Regions from separate parts of the Brevibacillus sp. genome, predicted to be linked through region 1. Evidence: riboswitches for the same ligand, from Rfam matches in the RefSeq annotation. Region 1 holds a riboswitch; each other region holds the start of a gene.
The links. Region 1 has a riboswitch for cobalamin ahead of DEP07_RS14240 (energy-coupling factor ABC transporter permease). Riboswitches for the same ligand answer to the same signal wherever they lie in the genome.
Positions count from the first base shown of each region.

Region 2: another riboswitch for cobalamin. It lies ahead of DEP07_RS00400 (ABC transporter substrate-binding protein); the one in region 1 lies ahead of DEP07_RS14240 (energy-coupling factor ABC transporter permease).
Region 3: another riboswitch for cobalamin. It lies ahead of cobO (cob(I)yrinic acid a,c-diamide adenosyltransferase); the one in region 1 lies ahead of DEP07_RS14240 (energy-coupling factor ABC transporter permease).
Region 4: another riboswitch for cobalamin. It lies ahead of DEP07_RS22870 (ABC transporter substrate-binding protein); the one in region 1 lies ahead of DEP07_RS14240 (energy-coupling factor ABC transporter permease).

Region 1 covers NZ_DOTK01000045.1:188,921-192,865, forward strand. The annotation lists gene cbiQ (cobalt ECF transporter T component CbiQ) at 1-167, opposite strand, end outside; gene DEP07_RS14235 (energy-coupling factor ABC transporter substrate-binding protein) at 164-448, opposite strand; gene DEP07_RS14240 (energy-coupling factor ABC transporter permease) at 445-1,209, opposite strand; cobalamin riboswitch at 1,358-1,553, opposite strand; gene DEP07_RS14245 (quinone-dependent dihydroorotate dehydrogenase) at 1,705-2,796, opposite strand; gene DEP07_RS14250 (GerAB/ArcD/ProY family transporter) at 2,944-3,945, shown strand, end outside.
Region 2 covers NZ_DOTK01000003.1:11,371-15,315, reverse strand. The annotation lists gene DEP07_RS00410 (heme ABC transporter ATP-binding protein) at 1-540, opposite strand, end outside; gene DEP07_RS00405 (FecCD family ABC transporter permease) at 537-1,574, opposite strand; gene DEP07_RS00400 (ABC transporter substrate-binding protein) at 1,622-2,659, opposite strand; cobalamin riboswitch at 2,959-3,168, opposite strand; gene DEP07_RS00395 (M24 family metallopeptidase) at 3,186-3,945, opposite strand, start outside.
Region 3 covers NZ_DOTK01000025.1:35,854-39,798, forward strand. The annotation lists gene DEP07_RS05350 (TerD family protein) at 1-1,368, shown strand, start outside; cobalamin riboswitch at 1,549-1,770, shown strand; gene cobO (cob(I)yrinic acid a,c-diamide adenosyltransferase) at 2,042-2,581, shown strand; gene cobD (threonine-phosphate decarboxylase CobD) at 2,581-3,687, shown strand; gene cobU (bifunctional adenosylcobinamide kinase/adenosylcobinamide-phosphate guanylyltransferase) at 3,693-3,945, shown strand, end outside.
Region 4 covers NZ_DOTK01000078.1:37,299-41,243, reverse strand. The annotation lists gene DEP07_RS22880 (alpha/beta fold hydrolase) at 1-412, opposite strand, end outside; gene DEP07_RS22875 (winged helix-turn-helix transcriptional regulator) at 522-890, shown strand; cobalamin riboswitch at 1,045-1,242, shown strand; gene DEP07_RS22870 (ABC transporter substrate-binding protein) at 1,393-2,559, shown strand; gene DEP07_RS22865 (FecCD family ABC transporter permease) at 2,588-3,643, shown strand; gene DEP07_RS22860 (ABC transporter ATP-binding protein) at 3,663-3,945, shown strand, end outside.

The sequences.
Region 1 (3,945 bases):
TATCCGATCACCCATACTCCCATCCAAATGCAAATCGCCATTTGCAACCACTCATGTCCTGTCAAAACGAGCAAAATCAACGCGCTCGCAAACAGAAGCTTGTGTTCCGGCGGCAAAAATCTCAGACGGTTTTGATACGAAAGAGAGTCAAGCTGCTGCCAGTTCATTTTTTGTTTTTATCCAGCCGACCTTTGTACAAGCCCATCGCATAGCCGACAATGCCCGCTCCCAATGCCGCTTGCACGGCAAACAGCAAGCTCTCCGTCTCGCCTCCTGGCGGTTCAAGCAGCGGCTGGAACCACGGCTCGTACGCAGGGGCAATCTCCTTGATCGCTTCCTCTGCCGCTCCGTCCGCTCCGCCGAACTCCGAGTCCTGCACCAAAAGCAACGGCACGATCGCAAGCACGACGACACCCAGGAGCAGCAGCCAGTTCATTCCTTTTTTCACAGCGATTCCTCCCGTTTCAGCAAGCGCAGCTCCGCCAGCTCTTTTGCATTGTAAGATTGAAGCCAGTTCCAGACGAGCACGGTCAGAAGCCCCTCGCTGATCGCCAACGTAATTTGTGTGATGGCAAAAATGCCAGCGAACTTGGCGAAAGAAGCCAATACCCCGCCAGACTCAGCCGGAAAAGCCAGCGCCAACTGAACAGATGTCACTACATAAGTCGCCAGGTCAGCAAGAGCTGCCGCAGCGAAGACAGCCAAACGTTGTCCTCCGTTGGCACGGACAATCAGGCGGTACACCCCGTAAGCCACCATCGGCCCGACAACCGCCATCGAAACGGCGTTGGCGCCAAGCGTGGTCAATCCGCCATGCGCCAACAGCAAGGCTTGGAACAACAGCACCAGACTGCCCAGCACAGACATCACCCACGGGCCGAACATGATCGCCCCAAGTCCTGTTCCGGTAGGATGGGAGCTGCTTCCCGTCACCGAAGGAATTTTCAAAGCAGACAGCACGAAAGCAAAGGCACCTGATACGCCAATAAGCAGCTTCATTTGCGGGTGTTCTTTGACGATTTTGTTTAACGAACGAATGCCAAGAATGAAGAACGGAATAAATACTACCCACCAGAACAACGCCCACGACAGCGGCAAATACCCTTCCATAATGTGCATCGCGTAAGAAGTTTGCGGTTCATTTACGAGAAAATAAAGAACAAAGCCCGCAATCAATAAACAGGTCGAGACAAAGCGTGATCGATTCAAGGCAACTTCTCCTCCTTTGCTGTTCTTTTTACCGTTTTTTCCAATCAAAAAAGCCCCATCCGATAGCAGACGAGGTATGCGCACAAAACAATAGACATGAACTTCTGTCCAATTGCTCCGTATTCACCGCTCCTTTCCGCGAAGGTCTCCAGGGTGTGGCAAGTAGGTAGGTCTCCTGGCTTTCAGATCGATGCGCTCTTTGTCCTTCCCCATATGAATATGAGTGGAACTTCATCAAAGAGAACTCCCTGATTACAGTGGCGGGACCGCTCGGGACTTTCACCCGATTCCCTGTTACCCTTCGTGCTTATGCACACAAAGGCACCTATTGCCGACAATATCCAATTGTTTGACAGTTCTTGCTTGTCCTACATTATTATACTCAATCGCCCAATCCAGCGTAAAGCTTATTATCAAAAGGCTCCTGCAACCGATGACCTTTTGGCGAATGTCATTGACTGCACGAGCCTTGTTTTTGGTTCTACGTTTTTGATTCTACGCTTTCGCGTCCACGCCAACCGCTTCGCTGATGTGGGAAAAGCCGTCCCGCTGCATCAGCTTGAGCAATTGCTTGTTGATCTGCTTCGAAATGCCAGGCCCTTGATAAATCATGCCAGTATAAACCTGAACCAGGCTGGCGCCCGCGCGTATTTTCTGATAGGCGTCTTCTCCGGTAAAAATGCCTCCGACACCGATAATCGGCACTTTGCCTCCGACTTCCTGATAAATCTCTTTCACCCACGCTGTCGATCGCTCTGTCAGCGGCTTTCCGCTCAAACCGCCCGCTTCCTCGGCGTACCGATGCCCTTGAACAGCTTCCCGCGACAGTGTCGTATTGGTGGCAATAATCCCGGAAATGCCTTCCGCCACAGCCCCTTGCACGACATCGCGCATATGCTCGTCAGACATGTCTGGAGCTACTTTGAGCAAAATCGGTTTTTTCTGAATGCCGCGCGCTTCCAGCTCAGCCGCTTTCTCGCGTATCGCCCGCACCAGCTGGCGCATGCTTTCTGTCTCCTGCAAGTCGCGCAAATTCGGCGTGTTCGGCGAGCTGATGTTAATGACGAAATAATGGCCGTACGCATAGAGCATGTCCAGACACTTGATATAGTCAGAAGCCGCTTCCTCATTAGGAGTGACTTTGTTTTTGCCAATATTGATCCCGATCGGAACATCGGAATAAGCGTAATCTACCAGATGCTGCGAAGCCAAATACGCACCGTGGTTGTTGAAGCCCATTCGGTTGATCACTGCTTCGTGTTCAGGCAAACGGAACAAGCGGGGCCTCGGATTGCCAGGCTGTCCCTGCGGCGTCAAAGTCCCGATTTCCACAAAGCCGAACCCGAGCGCACCGAGCGCATGATATACTTCGGCATTTTTGTCAAAACCGGCGGCGAGTCCTACCGGATTGGGAAAAGTCATTCCCCACAGCTTTGTCGCCAGACGCTCGTCCTTCAACTGGAACATCATTCTGAGCAAGCTTTTTCCCGGAGCAGAATCTTCCATCAGCTTCAAGGCACCAACCGTTTTTTCATGAATCTCTTCCGTATCCATCTGGAACAGATATTTTCTTATGAGCTTATACATCCCGGCTGCACTCCTTACTCCATTTTTACCTCATTGTAGAATACCACACTTTGTTTCTCGTGGGCTAACCTTTATACGCGATACATATTTCCAGTCGAGCAGACAAACTATAACAAAACCAGCGATTTAAAAGGGGACGTATGTTTCATGAAAGCAGACGGAAAAATCGGGATTGGCCAAGCGATCATGGTCATGATGCTCTCAATCGGAATAACCAACCATGTTACCCTTATTCCTCTGCTGCTCAGCAAAGCTGGGCGCGATGCCTGGCTGAGCGTCATTATTGGCGCCATCCCCTTTGCCGTTTGGGCATACGCCCTGTTTTTCATCAATAGACGGATCAGACAGATGTCGCTGTCCCAGTGGCTTCTTTTGCGATCAGGAAAAACCGTCCGGCATCTACTCCTCGCCCCGATCATCCTTTGCCTGTACTTGATGGCCCTCGTCAATTTAATCGATACGCAAACATGGACTACCGTCAACTATTTGCCGCAGACACCGGAATGGGTGACAGCGCTTGCCCTGATCATTTTGTGCGTGTTCGCCTCTTACGGCGGCATAGCTTCTGTCGGCATTACTTCCGGCATCCTGCTGCCTGCCGTTTCGTTATTGGGCATGTTCGTCGCGTTTGGCAACATTCCCAAAAAAGATTATACCCAGCTTTTGCCGCTGTTCCAGAACGGGCTTATGCCCACCCTGCACGCCATGGTGTTTGTAGGAGGAGGATTTACCGAGCTGTTCCTGTTGCTTTTGCTGCAACACCACATTCGCAAACCGCTTCGCGCCGTCCACTATATCATCATGATCGCGATCGTCCTGGTACTGACCCTCAGTCCGCTTACAGGAGCCATCGCCGAGTTCGGGCCTGTGGAATCGACGCGCCAGCGGTTTCCCGCCTTTGAGCAATGGCGGCTTTTGACGATCGGCAAAGACATCGAGAACATGGAGTTTTTCTCGATTTTCCAGTGGCTGTCCGGGTCGTTTATCCGCATTACGCTTTGCTTGCTGCTGCTCGGGGAGCTGCTCGTCCTGCGCACGAAAAAGCAAAGAAAATACGTCATGTTCGTCCTTGGCGCCAGCATGATCGCCCTGACCAGTCTTCCTTACAGCGACATGCAATTCGTGACGTTTCTCTCGAAGATTTACTAT
Region 2 (3,945 bases), on a different contig from region 1:
CAAATCCATGACTTGCAGCTGATACCGGACATCCAGATGGTTGGTCGGCTCGTCGAGAACGAGAAACTCCGCTTGCTGCACCAGCGCCCTGGCAATCAGCACACGCTGCTTTTCCCCGCCTGACAAGGAAAAAAAGCTGCGCTCGGCATAAGCCTGCATCCCCACTCGTTCCAGCGACTCCTCACAAATGCGGCTGTCGGCTGTCGTGTCCGTTTGAAACAGCCGCTTATGCGGTGAGCGGCCCATCATGACTATCTCCATGACCGTAAAGTCAAATTCGACCGAGCTTTCCTGACGAACCACCGCCATGCGCTGTGCATTTTGCCGGGCAGACAGCTGGTACACGTTGTCATCGTCGAGCGAAATCAATCCGCTGTACGGCTTCAGCACGCGATAAATGCTTTTGAGCAAAGTCGACTTCCCGCTGCCATTCGGCCCGATCAGCCCGACGAACTCACCGGAGCGGACCGTCAGACTGACGTTGTGCAAAATCGTTTTGTTTTCCAGCCCGACTGTAATGTTCTCCACATTCAGATTCATCGTCCGCTACCTCCGAAAGAATAAGAACTGCGCAGCATCAGCCAAATAAAGAACGGGCCTCCGCACAACGCCGTGATGATCCCGATAGGAAGCTCCTCCGGGGCAAAAGCAAGCCGGGCAATCACGTCCGCCCAGATCAGAAAAATCGCTCCCAGCAAGGCGCTGACAGGCAAGACGCGTCGGTGATCGGAACCGACGATAACCCGCACGATATGCGGCATCATCAAACCGACAAATCCGATCGCTCCGCTGATCGAGACGATGACTCCCGTGAGCAGGGCCGTAATGACCAACAGCAGCTTGCGAAATTGCACCGTGTTGACCCCAAGCGTCCCGGCAGACTCCTCGCCCATCAGCATCGCATTCAACGAACGATACTGCGCCAGCAGCACGATCAGACAAATGACCACGATCAATGTCGGGATGGTCAAATACTCCCACTTGCCGCCCGCGAGACTGCCGCTCATCCAGAACAACACCGAGCGGATGCCGTGTTCGTTTGGCGCAGAAAAAATGATCAGACTCGTAATCGCCGACAAAATCGCAGAAATGGCAATCCCCGCCATGAGCAAGCGCACGGTCGAGTTTTGCCCGCCGATTCGCGACAAAGTAAAAATAAGCAGGATCGAGACAAGCGCCCCTGTGAAAGCGCCAAACGACAGGGCGAATTGTCCGTACATGCTGAATGCTCCGAACAAAATCACCAAAGTCGCTCCAGCCGATGCTCCCGAGGAAACGCCTAATATGTACGGATCTGCCAGGGAGTTGCGAACGAGAGACTGAATCGCAACCCCCACAACAGATAGACCAGCCCCGACAACTGCCCCCAACAGGACGCGGGGAAACCGAATATCCCAGATAATTGTCTGCTCTCCTTTTGACCAATCCACTTCGATCCACTGATTGGTCAGCGGAAGATTCGATAAGGCAATTTTCCATACTGTCGCTGGTTTGATTTCCACCGAGCCGAGTGTTACCGCAAACGTAATCGAGACGAGCAACCCGATCAGCAGGGCAACGATGATGAAGGGCATCTTGATCTTATGCAGGGCCGTTCCCTCCTTAATTAAGCAGCCGTTCTTTATTTGAATTTATCCGGGTACAGTCCTTCGCCGAGGATTTTCAGCGCGATCGGTGCGCGTACCCCTTCGGAAGCTGCGGACAATGGCAATACAATCAAACGTTTGTTTTGAATCGCTGGCAAGTCAGCCAGTTCCTTTTTGGCGAGCAAAAACTCTTTCTTCTGATCAATCGTTTTGTCGCCGTAATCCACGACAACGATAACGTCAGGCTTGCGGTTCACGACTTCTTCCCAGCTCACGGTTGCCCAGCCTTTTTGAATGTCGTCAAACACGTTTTTGCCGCCTGCCGCCTTGATCAGGGCAGTCATGTAGTTGTTTGCAGCTGTGAACGGCTGATCTTCTCCGCTATCGTACACAAACACGCTGAGCGGCTTGTCCACGGTACCGATTTTGCTTGTCGTTTGTTCCATTTCCGCTTTCATTTTGCCAATCAGTTCGTTCGCCTTGTCTTCCACGCGGAAAATGCGGCCGATGTTTGCAATGTCAGCGAATACGTCGTCAATAGTCGGGCCCGGCTTGTTGGAAGACTCTTGCAGGTACGATTTGACCCCTGCTTTCTCCAACTCCTCCATCGAGCCTACACCTTTATCGCCAAAGGCGCTTTTCCAGCCTGCATACACAAAGTCAGGGTTGGCAGCCATCAGCACTTCTTTCGTCGGGTACTTGTCGGACAGCACAGGCACTCTGTCGTAGTCAGCTTTCAACTCAGGCAAAATTTGATCGTCCAAATACGCAGTCCCGGCCATTTTGTCAGCCAGACCGAGAGCGAGCATAATTTCCGTCACGTGCTGGTTCATGGTGACAGCGCGTTTTGGTGCTTCCGGATAAGTCATTTCGATGCCGTTGTTGACGATTGTCACTGGCTTGTTTTCGCCAGCGGCAGGCTGGGCAGCTTGCTCCGAGCCTGGCTTGGTAGCAGCTTGTTCAGGAGCTGCCGGTGTTGCGGAACCACACGCAGACATGAGCAGCATGATTGCAGTCACAGACGCGAACCAAAATCCTTGCAAGGCCTTCTTTTTCTTAGGTGTTTTATTCATTTGTTTTGTTACCCTCTCTTCTTTTCATGTTCTCTGTACGATGAAAACAATTGCTATGCAAATCGTAATTGTTACGAATTACATCTACACTATACGGAAAGCCGCTCCGTTTGGCAATACAGGAAATGGCATCTCCCCCTCTCCACGTGTTGCTGCCACGATGATACCCATAGAAAAAAGCACCTCCCAGTTTTCCAATCGGGAGGTGCTCGACATACGCAGACATATCTATAGAGCCAGCGTTTGTGGAGCGCCTTTTCTAAAGATTGCTTCTACATCTGTCCCATCCTCGTGGGTCGATTGCAAATGATCTCATGGCAGGTCTCCTGGCTCACGAATCAACATGCCTAGTTCCCTTCCCATTTTTCGTCTCGCGAAAAACAGTGGTTGCTGCGTACTAGGCACTCCTCGTTTACAGTGGCGGGACCGCGCCGGATTTTCACCGGACTTCCCTATTAAGCTGGCGGAACCAAACGATTCCAGCCAGCACCATCAGATTCATATGAAATTGTGTGTTTCGTGATCGTTAGCCAATCACAGTCAATTGTTTCGGGAACTTGCTCAATACTTCCACGCCTGATTCGGTTACGAGCACATCGTCTTCAATGCGCACGCCGCCTACTCCCGGTACGTAAACGCCTGGCTCGATGGTGAACACCATGCCCGGGCGAAGCGTTTCCTGATTTTGACCATGTACGGACGGATATTCGTGCACATCCATGCCCAAACCGTGTCCCAGTCGGTGCATGAAGTATTCGCCATAGCCTCGCGCGGCAATCAAGTCGCGAGCGGTCTTGTCGAGATGGGCAAAAGTCACGCCTGGACGAACCTCTGCAATCGCCGCCTCATTCGCCGCAAGCACTGTCTCGTAAATTTCGCGCAGTTGTTCGCTGACTTCCCCGACGGCAAACGTGCGGGTAATATCCGAAACGTAACCATCAGCTGCTACCCCGATGTCAAACAGCAGCAAATCGCCTTCCTGCACCTGGCGCGAACCTGGCGTTCCATGCGGCAATGCCGATTTTTCGCCTGCCAGTACCATCGTGGAAAAGGATGGGCCATCTGCTCCCAGACGCTTCATCTGAAATTCCAGCTCCGCGACAATCTCCATTTCGGTCTGACCGACTTTGAATTTTTTCAACGTCTCGCCAAGCGTATCTTCGATCAGTTGAACCGCATTTTTCAAACGGGCAACTTCATCTGCCGATTTGATCAGGCGCATTTCACGAAGCGGTTCTTCCACATCGGTGTAGCTCTGCGCACCGACGGCTTGTCCCATGGCTTCG
Region 3 (3,945 bases), on a different contig from region 1:
CTGTTGCTTCGATTGCTGGAAGCAAGCCCGAACCTGGCGGAAGACATGCAGCGCTATAAAAACCGCTGGATTCGCCTCGGGGAGATTTTGCATCCTTTTGAATACAAAGACCGTTATCCGCGGGCAGCGGAAGCGTTTGATATTTTGCGCAACAATCGGCGCATCGAGACTTTCAACAGTCAGGTCGAGCTGGCGATCCTGGCGTGCGATATAAAAGAAGCGACCAGATTGCTGATGCAACGGCCAGGTGAATTTGCCCGACGGCTGGATCACATGCTCCGCTTGACGGAAGCGGGCGATCAGGTGTTGCGCTCCTTTGAGCAGATAGCGACTTCTGTATCGACCCCCGTCCTTTTGCAGGTGATGAATCACTTTGACAAGCGGGAGCGATACGGTGAGTGGCGAACGTTCTTTCCAAAAGGAGAAGTGGCAAAAGTACAGGCGATCCCCAATATGCTTCCGCAGCTGGCGGATGAACAGCGCGCGCGTGCAGCCGGGATATGTCGCGAGGTATTGATTCGGCGCTTTTCTGCCTTGCCTACTCTCGGAAAAGTTTATATCGACCCGCAATTGCACGAGCAACTGGTGCCTTTTTCCCAAAGATCGGCAAGCAAGGCGTTGCGCACGATAGCGCGCGGCTCCAGACTGCCGATCCCCGAGGGGAGCACGATCCGCTTTTTCACCTGGTGGAAGGAAGGGATCGTCAACGATGTCCCTACCGGGCGGGTAGATATCGATTTGTCCGCTGTCCTGTATGACGAGAAGTGGACGTACATGGAGCATGTGTCCTACACCAATTTGCGGTCCGCGAAGTATCGCGCCTGCCATAGCGGCGATGTCGTACAGGCGCCGAACGGAGCGTGCGAGTTCATCGATGTCGATATCGAGTCAGTGCTTCGATACGGCGGGCGCTATGTCGTGATGTCACTGAACTCGTTTACGAGCCAGCCGTATTGCGATTTGCCGGAGTGCTTCGCAGGCTGGATGATCCGCAGTCAGCCCGAGTCCGGCGAAGTTTTTGAACCGTTGACAGTTCAGGATAAAGCCGACATCGCTGCCCGTTCGACGATCTGCCTCCCGGTCATTCTCGATCTGGCAGAGCGAAAAGTCATTTGGACGGACATCGCGCTGCGTTCGCATCCGCGCTTTGTCAACAACGTAGAGGCAAATGGCGGCGGCATCGAATGGATGGGCCGCGCGCTGACGACACTTGTGAAACCGACCTTGCACGAGCTGTTCACCCTGCACGCACAGGCGAGAGGGACGATTACCGACCGGATGGAGGAAGCAGACACGGTTTTTTCCATGGAAGAGGGGATTACCCCGTTTGACATGGAAGTGATCTTGGCTGATTTCCTCGCTGGTTAATGATGGGAAGTTTAAAAGTCAGCTCAGGCTGGCTTTTTTCGTTGTTTGCAAGAATCGCTCCCTCGGATTTTCCGTGTTTTTCCATTTCCCCTCTCCGATTTGCAGCTTTTGCTTGAATCCACGGTAGCATTTGCTATTATTAAAACAAGTGAGTGTTATTGAAATGAATGAACGACATTTGAATAGGATAGAAAACAGGTCCTTGTGTTTTTGCGAGTGCTTATTTCGTGAAAGACAGGGTTAAAAGGGAAGTTTGGTGAAATGCCAACGCGGTCCCGCCACTGTAAAAGAGTAGCTCTTCTTCCTGGCAACGGCGCCATCCACTGCCCCACTACGAGGCGGGAAGGAGAAGAAGAGTGATGATCCTTGAGCCAGGAAACCTGCCTGTTTTGGTGTATGCACTGTTTTCCTTCGGGTCAAAGGAAGAGGTGAGGATTGTTTTTGTCAGCTATCCGCGCTTTGTTTTCCTTCTAGATTTTGGAAAACAAAGCGTTTTTTTGTGCGCCTGACAAGCAATCGCTGACACTTTTTGGACTGGACAATGGGGTCCCCGAAAAGTACCTGAAAAGGGCTGGAGAAAACTATCCTTTTTTAGGTAACTGACGGGGGCCCTGAAAAGTATGTAGGGTCAAAATGACAGCAAGGTCTTCACTTCAATCTGGGGGTGTGCGTTGTGAGCAATAAACGTGGACTGTTTTTGGTCTATACCGGAGACGGAAAAGGAAAGACGACAGCAGCGGTGGGCCTGGCTGTACGGGCGACCGGGCGGGGGAAAAAGGTGATTATGATTCAGTTCATCAAGTCGCCTGAGCGGACGTATGGAGAGAAAATCATTTTTGACAAGCTCGGCATCGAGATCGTGCAAAAGGGCGTAGGCTTTACGTGGACGAAGACGCCAGAGGAGCATCGGGAAGCGCTCAAGGAGGCGTGGACTTTTGCCCGGGAAAAGCTGTCTTCGGGAGCGTATGACGTCGTGATTTTGGACGAGCTGAACAACGCGCTGGCGATCGACCGTTTTCCCATTGACGATGTGCTGCCGCTTTCGGATGTTTTGGAAGCGATTCAAAACAGGCCGAGCCATGTGCATCTGGTCGTGACGGGGCGGAGCGCCAAGCAGGAAGTGATGGACATGGCTGATCTGGTGACAGAAATGAAGCCGCTCAAGCATTACTATGACGAAGGAATACCAGCAGTGCTGGGGGTAGAATTTTAATGAACGTGCTGGAAACGTATGGTCACGGTGGCGACTTGCTGACCGCCTCGCAACGCTTTGGCGTAAAGCCTGGAGAGTTTCTCGATTTCAGCGCCAATATCAATCCGCTCGGCATGCCGGAACGGGTCAGGGACATGCTGCTGGATTCGCTGTCTGCGGTGTTGCGCTATCCGGACCCGGGACACCGCGAGTTTCGCAAGGCGCTGGCGAAGCGTCTCGGACTGCCGGAAGCATGTCTTTTGCCAGCCAATGGAGCGGCGGAAGCGATGGCTTTGGCGATTCTCGGGCTGCAACCAGAGACAGTCGGCGTCGTGTATCCGTGCTTTTCGGAATATGCAGAGCTTTCCGAGCAGTTTGGCGCGCGTGTCATTGGTTGCTACGGAAAAGCAGAGAACGGCTACAAGCCGGATCGCGCCGAGCTGTACAAGCTGTTTGAACAGGCTGATCTCGTATTTGTCGGCTCGCCGAACAACCCGACCGGGATCTTGTACGAGCCGCAGGAGCTGTTGCAAATGGCGGACTGGGCGGCAGAGACAGGCACCTGGCTGGTCGTGGACGAAGCTTTTCTCGATTTCGTGGCGGAAGAACGGCAGTTTACGCTGGCGAGTCGCCTGGAGAGCTTTCCGCGGGTCATTTTGATGCGGTCGATGACGAAAATGTATGCGATTCCCGGCCTGCGTCTGGGATACGCGATCGCCCATCCAGACGTGATCGCCAACATGCGGCAAAAGCAAGTGAGTTGGAGCGTGAATGCGCTGGCCCTTTTGGCGGGGGAACTGTGCCTGATGGAGCAGGAGTACGAGCGAAAAACCCGCAGCCTGATCGCCGAAGAGCGGGCCAAATTGCTCGACTTCGTCGGCAAGGAGCTGGGATGGCAAGTGTGGCCGGGAGAGGCGAACTTCTTGCTCGTTCGCTCGCCGGGGGAGCTGCCGGCGGCCCAGTTGCAAGAATGGCTTGGCAAAAAAGGGGTGCTGATCCGCAATTGCGCGATGTATCCCGGACTGACTGCCCATGACGCGCGCATCGCGGTTCGCGGAAGTGCGGAAAATGCTCGCCTGATGGCGGTCTTGCGCGAGGTGCGGGATGAAAGGGGCGGCAAGCGTTGAGTCTGGTGTTGGTGACAGGCGGCGTTCGCTCCGGCAAGAGCCGCTTTGCCGAAGAGCTGGCCGAACAGGCTGGCGAGCGAGTTCTTTACGTAGCAACGGGGCAAGCCTGGGACGAAGAGATGAAGCAGCGGATCGAGCGGCACAAAGAGCGCCGTCCAAGTCAATGGGGAAGCGTCGAGGTAGGGGAGCGGCTTTGCGACTACGAGAGCGTTGCATCAGGCTACGGGGTCGTGCTGATTGATTGCTTGTCGACATGGG
Region 4 (3,945 bases), on a different contig from region 1:
GCTTTTGCCACAGATCGAACTGATAGGCGACAGCGAGATCGCTTTCTACCCAGCCCGCGATCGCTGTCACCGATTGGACTCGCTCCGGGTATTTGGCGGCGATGGCCGTTGCTACGACAGCGCCGAGCGAGTAGCCTACGACATGAAAGTGCGTAAAGCCTTCCTGCATAACTGCCTGCACATTTTGCTCGACCAGATCGTCCAGCTCCAGCCGCTCGCGGTCGTCTTGCGTTTTGCCCGAGCCGCTGTAATTGGGGGTGATGACGGTAAAGTCAGGTGCCAGCGCCTTGCCGAGATTGCCCCACGTGCCTTCGTAACTGCCTCCTGTACCGTGGATCAACAGCACGGCAGGCCCGCTTCCTTCTACTGCATATGCGACGTTTATGGGACCAACCTGAACGAATTTTTCCATGAGGGCCTCCTTGAAATCGTGTTTTACAAAAGTGATCTTACCGAATACACTGTAAAAAAGTAAGTACGCACTTTTTCGTTGAATACTTACCAAAAGGGAAGTGAGAACCATGGGGAACCAACAGGTGATTTATCAAATAAACGGCAAACAGTTTCAGTGTCCGATCGAGCTGTCTGTTTCCATTCTTGCAGGAAGATGGAAAACGACGATTATTTGCCAGCTGCTGAACGGGAAAAAGCGGTACGGTGAGCTGAAGAAAAACATCATGGGCGTGAATCACAAAATGCTCGCGGAACAGCTGCGGGAGCTGGAAGAGTCGGGGATTGTGCTGCGGCATGTGTACCCGGTCGTTCCGCCAAAGGTGGAGTACGAGCTGACAGAGCGGGGAGAGGCACTGCGTCCCGTGATTGAATACTTGATCAAATGGGGAGAGCAGTTTGGCACGCCTGTGGCGGATGAAGTGGAGCCGACTGCCTAAAACTGCTGAAAGCACCGGGCCATAATCGCATACGACAACCATACGACCACCTGAGAACGGCGGATTTTTTTCGGGCGAAGGCAAAAAAGGGAAGGAAGCGGCCGATTTGTTTTTACGGTCCCCCCTCCCTATGAAAATAATGGTATAATCAGCCAAGAATAGCAGGCAGCTAGGTGCCTTTGCGAGAGCAAGGGGTAACAGGGAATCGGGTGAAAATCCCGAGCGGTCCCGCCACTGTAATTGGTGAGTTCTCTTTCCAACATGTCACTCGGTGTGGAGCATAACCATCGGGGAAGACGAAAGAGCGCGATGAGCCAAAAGCCAGGAGACCTACCTAGTTTGTCACACCCGTAATCCTTCGCGGAAAAGGTGAGGTGTAGGAAGAAGCTGCGACAGCTTGTGTCTATTTATTCATGATGTCGACTGATTACTTCTACACGTTTGCCTCGTCCGGCGGGACGGGGCTTTTCTATTGATCACAAAAAGATAGGGAGTGGAAACGATGCTGCAAAAGAACCGGAAAAGCTGGATCGGCAAAGCATGGCTGTTTGGCCTGCTCACGATTTTTTTGGTCGTGACTGGCTGCTCTGCTGCTTCACCGTCATCGTCAACGCCTGCGGAACAGAAAACTGAACAGGCGGTGCCGCAGGAAAAGCAGGAGCTTGCTTTTCAAGATTCCGCAGGGACTGCGATCACGGTAAAGCTACCAGTAGAGCGGGTGGTCGTGCTCAATCGCAACACGGCAGAAGCGATCAAGCTGCTGGGAGCCGAGCAGTACGTGCTGGCTACAGGCGACACGACGGTCAAAAATAACCCGTACCTCGGATTTGACAGCAAGCCGGATGTGGGGGAAACGAAGCAGATCAATCTGGAGCAAATCATCAGCTTGAAGCCGCAAATCGTCTTCGCCTATACGAATCGCCCAGACAAGACGCTGGAGGAAAAGCTGGAGCCAGCCGGAATCAAAGTCGTGCGAATGAACAACTATTTGCCGGAACAGATGGATGAGGAGCTGAAGCTGCTCGGAAAAATTTTTGATAAATCGGACAAGGCAGACGAATTTCTCGCCTGGAAGCATTCGATTGAAAAGCTGTTAGCGGACCGGGTGGCAGGCATCAAGGAGGAAGACAAAAAACAGGTGCTTGCCTTGTCAGCCGGATTTCTCAATACGAACGGGGGCTACCGGATTTTCCCCAGCCAGTCGTTGGACGGGAAGCCAGGAGTAGGGGAAGGCTACGCGACGATTCTGGCTGGCGGGAAAGACGCTGCCGACTTGCAATGGAATCCGGCGGAGGCGTCGACTACGATCATGGTCGACGAGGAATATGTGCTCAAGCGCAACCCGGAGGTCATTACCCTGCACGGCACCTGGCTGGGTGGCTACAATGTGAAGGATACGAAGCCGTTTGAGGAAGCGCTGCGCCATATTATGAGCACGACATCTGTTTCGCGGCTCAAGGCGGGGCAAAGCAAAGACATTTACTTTTTCTACACCAACTTTGTCGGATCGGACAAGCGGTATATCGGCAATCTCCAACTAGCCAAATATTTGTACCCGGATAAATTCCAGGATATCGATCCCGAGCAGTATGCCAAAGAGTATTTTGAAAAATGGTTAGGCGTGCCATACCAAGGCATTTGGCACTATTCGTTCAAAGATGTTCAATGACAGCCAAGGACAACCGCTGAGCAAGCCAGTGCAGCGACCGATCCAGGCCATCTATCACGGGAGCGTGAAAAGCAAGCTGCTCGTTTTGACAAGCCTTTTCCTCCTGCTGGTGTTGCTGACGCTTTACGCAGTCAGTCAAGGGGCTGTAGAAGTTGCGTTGCCTGAGCTTTTGGCTATTTTGTCCGGACGCGCTTCCGATGAGATGACCGCCTACATCGTATACGAGATTCGGCTGCCGCGCATGGTCATGTCGATCATTACAGGAGTTTCGCTGGCATGTGCCGGTGCGATTATGCAGGCGATTTTGCGCAATCCGCTGGCAGACCCTTTTACGCTCGGCGTATCGAGCGGAGCGGCTTTTGGAGCAGCATTGGCGATCGTGGCCGGGACGAGTGTGTTTGGCATCAACCTCGTTTCGAGTGGACAGTGGATGATCGCTCTTAATGCCTTTGTGTTTGGCTGTCTCGCTGTGGGCGCGGTCTACGGCATCGCCAAGCTCAAAAACAGCTCGACGACCGTACTGCTTTTGGCGGGGGTGGCCATTGGGCAACTGTTTTCGGCGGGCGTTTCCGGTTTGAAGTTTTTTTCCAACAACGAAGCGTTGAAAGACTTGGTCGTCTGGCTCATGGGGGGATTTTGGGGAGCAAAATGGCAAGTGCTGCACATTTTGCTGCCGCTCGTGATCATCTCGCTTGTCCTTTTGCTGAAATACGCCTGGGACCTGAACTCGCTATGCGCTGGCGAAGATGTAGCGCGAACGCTCGGCGTCAATGTCAAACAAGTCCGCTGGGTGTGCCTTTTGCTCGTTACCTTGATGGCCTCCGTCACGATTGCCTTCACAGGGATTATCGGGTTCATCGGGCTGGTGGCACCGCATATCAGCAGAATCATCATCGGGACGGATTATCGATTTTTACTGCCGTGCTCTTGCCTGATGGGCGCTTTGCTGTTGCTCTTGTCAGATACGGCGGCCCGCATGGTATTATCTCCGATCGAGATTCCGGTAGGCATCATCACCGCGTTGTTTGGCGCCCCGTTTTTCGTCTATTTGCTGTTGAAAAAGCGCAAGGACTACTGGGCATAAGGAGGACGGTCGGGTGTACATGCAGGTCAAGGATTTATCGATCAAGTACGGAACGAAGATGATTCTGAAGCAAATTCAGATGAACTTGCAAAAAGGCGAGGTCGCAAGCATCATCGGGCCAAACGGTGCCGGGAAAACAACCTTGCTCAAAAGCATGGCGTCGATTATCCCGGTGGAACGAGCGCGGATCTGGATCAAAGACAGAGACATTCGCTCCTATTCGGCTAACGAGTTGGCGAAAACGCTGGGGTACGTGCCGCAGCACACGGCTTTCGGCTATCCGTTAACGGTGTTGGAGACAG